2 regions of the Rhizobium sp. No.120 genome follow, and region 1 is predicted to be linked to the other one. Evidence: riboswitches for the same ligand, from Rfam matches in the RefSeq annotation. Region 1 holds a riboswitch; the other holds the start of a gene.
The links. Region 1 has a riboswitch for FMN ahead of ACYJRZ_RS02920 (6,7-dimethyl-8-ribityllumazine synthase). Riboswitches for the same ligand answer to the same signal wherever they lie in the genome.
Positions count from the first base shown of each region.

Region 2: another riboswitch for FMN. It lies ahead of ribB (3,4-dihydroxy-2-butanone-4-phosphate synthase); the one in region 1 lies ahead of ACYJRZ_RS02920 (6,7-dimethyl-8-ribityllumazine synthase).

Region 1 covers NZ_BAAJNQ010000001.1:583,434-585,824, forward strand. Annotated here, with positions in the region: gene ACYJRZ_RS02915 (VOC family protein) at 1-251, opposite strand, end outside; gene ACYJRZ_RS02920 (6,7-dimethyl-8-ribityllumazine synthase) at 312-788, opposite strand; FMN riboswitch at 878-1,024, opposite strand; gene ACYJRZ_RS02925 (ABC transporter ATP-binding protein) at 1,130-2,191, opposite strand; gene ACYJRZ_RS02930 (ABC transporter permease) at 2,203-2,391, opposite strand, start outside.
Region 2 covers NZ_BAAJNQ010000015.1:85,445-87,835, forward strand. Annotated here, with positions in the region: gene tpiA (triose-phosphate isomerase) at 1-216, shown strand, start outside; gene ACYJRZ_RS27685 (glucose 1-dehydrogenase) at 293-1,075, shown strand; FMN riboswitch at 1,176-1,323, shown strand; gene ribB (3,4-dihydroxy-2-butanone-4-phosphate synthase) at 1,436-2,062, shown strand.

The sequences.
Region 1 (2,391 bases):
AAGCCCATGGATGTAGCGCGGTGATAAAGTGTGTCGACATCGTCGACTTCGATGGAAAGGTCGGGGACGAGCGTTCCCGAACCGCCTTCGCTGGCGACGCTGATCTGCGGCACCGTTGCCGCTTCGGAGGCGAAGGTCAGGATCCAGCCGTGATCCATGACGATGTCGAGGCCAAGCAGGTCGTGGTAGAAAAGACGGGCCGTGGCGGGATCGGCGGCGGGCAGGTTTGGGATGATGCGTAGGACGGTCAACTGACGTTTCTCCCTTGTGGACATGGAGGCGGGTCTTCACCGCGCCTCCACTATGCAGGCTTAGACTGTGACAGCTGGCAGCAGCTTGGCGCGTTCCGCGAGAATATGGCGGCAGGCGCTGGCGGCTTCCCGGCCTTTGATGATGAAATGTTCCTTGAAGAACTGGATGTGGGCTTCCGACTCCTGGAAGTGATGCGGGGTCAGGACTGCCGAGAGGATCGGCACGCCGGTGTCCAGCTGGACTCGCATCATGGCGTCGAGAACCGTGTTTGCAACGAACTCATGGCGATAGATGCCACCGTCGACAACGAAAGCGGTGGCGACGATTGCGGAATAACGGCCATTGCGTGCAAGCGTCTGGGCGTGCAGCGGAATTTCGAGCGCGCCGGGGACATCGAAAATGTCGATCGGCGATGCGCCTTCCACTGTTTGCCATTCGGCAACGAAGGAGTCGACCGAACGATCGACAATATCGGCATGCCAACGAGCCCGAATGATCGCGATGCGGCTCGGCTGGGTAGAAATCGAAATGGTCATGAATTTTGCCTTTCAAGGGTTGTTGTCAAATATCCCTTGGGCGAACACGCAAGATCGCGGCACCCCTCGCGCAGAGGAGGTGCGATTCTGCTTGCTCTCTTCCATCCGGACTATACCGTCGGCTCCGGCATCTCACCGGATCTGCTGACCCTTCCGAAATCTCGGAAGGCGCTCGCGGGCTCGAGGAAACTCCCCATACCGCCGGTGGGGAATTGCACCCCGCCCTGAGAACGCGTGAACTATAGATGTTTTGCCTCAGGAAAATCAAAGAAAAACGCCGGGCTTTTGACCCGGCGTTTGCGAATAATTTTTCAAAGTTTCCCGGTAGCGCGGAGGCGTACTCAATCCTGAATGACGAGCAGGTCGGAAGAAGCGAAGCGCAGCGTCACCTTCTCGCCGACGCTCGGAGGCATCATGCCCGGGCTATTGAACATGTCGAAGGAAATCGTATTGCCGGCGACATTCATGCGGGTGCGGATGACCGAGCCCAGGAAGTGTGCCGAAGAGACTTCGCCCGTGAGAGCCGTATCGCCTTTGGCCGATTCCGCCAGCGAACCGGCTTCCGGACGCAGGGCAAGCGATACAGTATCGCCCGGCTTATAGGCCGTCACCGACTGCTTCAGGGTTACGCCCTGATCGCCGATCATAATACGGTTGCTGTCGGGATCGATGACCTTGCCTTCGATCAGGTTCAGCGTGCCGACGAAGGAGGCGACGAAGCGGGTTGCCGGCGTGTTGTAGATCTCGAAAGGCGTGCCGATCTGATCGGCGCGACCGGCATTCATGACGACGATGCGATCGGAGATCGATAGGGCTTCTTCCTGGTCGTGGGTCACGAAAACGGTGGTGATGCCGAGCTGCTGTTGGATGGCGCGGATTTCTTCGCGCAGCGAGACGCGGATCTTGGCGTCAAGCGCCGAAAGCGGCTCATCAAGCAAAAGCACCTGAGGCTTGACAGCGATGGCGCGGGCAAGTGCCACGCGCTGCTGTTGGCCCCCGGACATCTGATAGGGATAACGGCTGGCGAGATGGTCGAGCTTGATGAGAGCAAGCATCTCCTTGACGCGCTTGTCGATGTCGGGCTTCGCCATGCCTGCAACCTTGAGGCCGAAGGCGACGTTGTCGTGCACCGTCATGTTCGGGAACAGCGCGTAGGCCTGGAAGACCATGCCGATATTGCGTTGGTTCGGCTTCAGGGCGCGCTGGTCCTTGCCGTTGATCGACAGGGTGCCGGCGGTCGGCGTTTCGAAACCGGCGATCATGCGCAGCACGGTCGTCTTGCCGCAGCCCGATGGTCCAAGGAAGGAGATGAATTCTCCCTTCTCGATTTGCATATTGAAATCGTGAACGACCTGAACTTCGCCGAATGATTTCTTGATGTGGGTGAGTTCGAGAAAAGCCATGGTGAGAAGCCTTATGCCTTAATCGGAGCGGATTTTGAGAAACGGGAAACAAGCTGCAGCAAGCCCATGCTGAGCCAGGTAACGGCAAGTGCGATAATGGCCAGAGCAGAGGGCTCGTAAGCTCTGTTGGCACCCATGAGCTGCATGTAAGGCCCGAACGCGGGACGGTTGAGCAGCGATGCCATGGTGAATTCGCCCAT
Region 2 (2,391 bases), on a different contig from region 1:
CTGGAACAGATCGAGGAGATACATTTGTCTATCCGCCAGGCGCTTGAAAAGCGGCTGGGAGAAAATGGGCAGGGTGTCAGAATCCTCTATGGCGGCTCGGTCAAGGCGTCGAATGTAAAGGCGATCTTCGGCGTTTCCAACGTCGATGGCGCTCTCGTCGGAGGTGCGTCGCTGAAGGCATCGGAGTTTGCCGGGATTATTACGGCGGCCGCTTGAAATCGCCAGCAACAGGCGGGGCGATCGGCCCCTGAGCCGGCGCCTTGCGTGGCTGTCATCGCGAAAGGAATAGAGAATGCAACGCTTCGAAAACAAGACTGTCGTCATTACCGGCGCAAGCCGCGGCATCGGGGCCGCGATCGCCAAACGGTTCGCGCGTGAGGGCGCCAATCTCGTAGTCTCGGCCAATGAGGATTCCGTCCAAACGGTCGCCGATGCGATCAAGGCTGACGGCGGAAAGGCGATTTCTTTCGTCGGTGACGTGACCGACAAGGCCAGCGTGAAGGGTCTCTACGATGCGGCCGAGACGGCCTTCGGCGCTGTCGATGTCTCCATCCAGAATGCCGGCGTCATCACCATTGCCCGCATCGAGGATATGACCGAGCGCGAATGGGATAAGGTCATGGCGGTGAATACAAAGGGTGTCTTTCTCTGCGCCCAGGAAGCAATTGCCCGCATGCGCAAGCATGGCCGCGGCGGCCGTATCATCAACACGGCTTCCGGCCAGGCGCGAGACGGCTTTATCTACACGCCGCACTATGCGGCATCCAAGATGGGTGTCGTCGGCATTACCCAGAGCCTCGCCAAGGAAGTTGCGACCGAAGGGATCACTGTGAACGCCTTTTGCCCTGGTATCATCGAAACCGACATGTGGGCCTATAACGACCAGGCTTGGGGCAAGCTTTTGGGCAATTACGGCCCCGGCGAGCTCATGAAAGAATGGGTCGAGGGCATTCCGATGAAACGGGCCGGATCGGGCGAAGATGTCGCAGGTCTCGTCACTTTCCTTGCCAGCGACGATGCGGCCTATATCACCGGCCAGACGATCAATGTCGATGGCGGCTTGATCATGTCGTAGTTCGACAATGAGGAACGGTGCGTTCATTGGGTGGATCGGATTCTCGACGATTTGGCGATCAAAGCCTCTTGCGGAATGAGGCATTGATCCCTTATCTTTCAATCGTTCTCAGGGCGGGGTGTAATTCCCCACCGGCGGTATGAGGAGTTTCCTTGAGCCCGCGAGCGCCTTTCGAGCTTTCGGAAGGGTCAGCAGATCCGGTGAGATGCCGGAGCCGACGGTCATAGTCCGGATGGAAGAGAGCAACGCAGGAGACGCCGCTTCGCCGTGGCGTTCACATGCTTGTTCGCCCAAGGGAAAATGGTGGCTTTGACCGGCCATGCACGCCGTTTTAAACGGCAACCCTTGAAAGGCAGGAAAATGGCAATTTCGAAAATTGAAGATGCGATCGCTGCAATTGCGCGGGGCGAGATCATCGTGGTTGTCGATGATCGTGACCGCGAAAACGAAGGCGACCTGGTGATCGCTGCGGAAGCGGTCACACCGCAGGCGATCGCCTTCATGATGAACCACGCCCGCGGTCTCATCTGCGTTCCGATGGAAGGCGAAAGGCTTGACGAGCTCGACATTCCGTTGATGGTGCCGCGCAACACGGAGGTCCTCAAGACTGCCTTCACCGTTTCGGTCGACTACATCCCCGGAACGACCACCGGAATATCCGCCGCTGACAGAGCAGCAACCGTCAAAGCTCTCGTCACGGATGGTTCACGCCCGGAGGAATTTGCCCGTCCCGGTCATATTTTCCCGCTTCGCGCACACCCGAATGGCGTCTTGTCCCGTCCCGGCCATACTGAAGCAGCTGTGGATCTTGCCAGACTTGCCGGCTTGGCACCTTCCGGCGTGATTTGTGAAGTGGCAAATGACGACGGCACGATGGCCCGGCTACCGGAACTCGAGGTATTCGCCGAACGTCACCATCTTCACTTGATCACCATCGAGGACCTGATCGCCTATCGGTTGGCGAACATGCCTGAGAAAGCGGCTTGACCTGTCGGGTCGTTCCGCCAGCAGGCCAGGGCCGATCGCCAAAGCGCAGAAACGAATCTGAAAGAACGCGATGCGCCTCGAAGCCCAGGTATAGCGCCTCAATCGTAATATTCTTGGAGGTCTGCAGCGGGCTTCGATCCTTCAACCGAGGCCACGCTTCTCGCCGGTTCCATAAATCCGATTACGCTGCAAACAACGCTCCGCTTAATCAGGAGATCGGGTTTTCAATCGCTTAGCGCATTAAGCGCGCGGATCGCAGGTTCGAATCCTATCAAGAGTACAGATAAGGGATTCTTCCGAGAGCTTGTCCCATAAGTGCGAAGTCGATC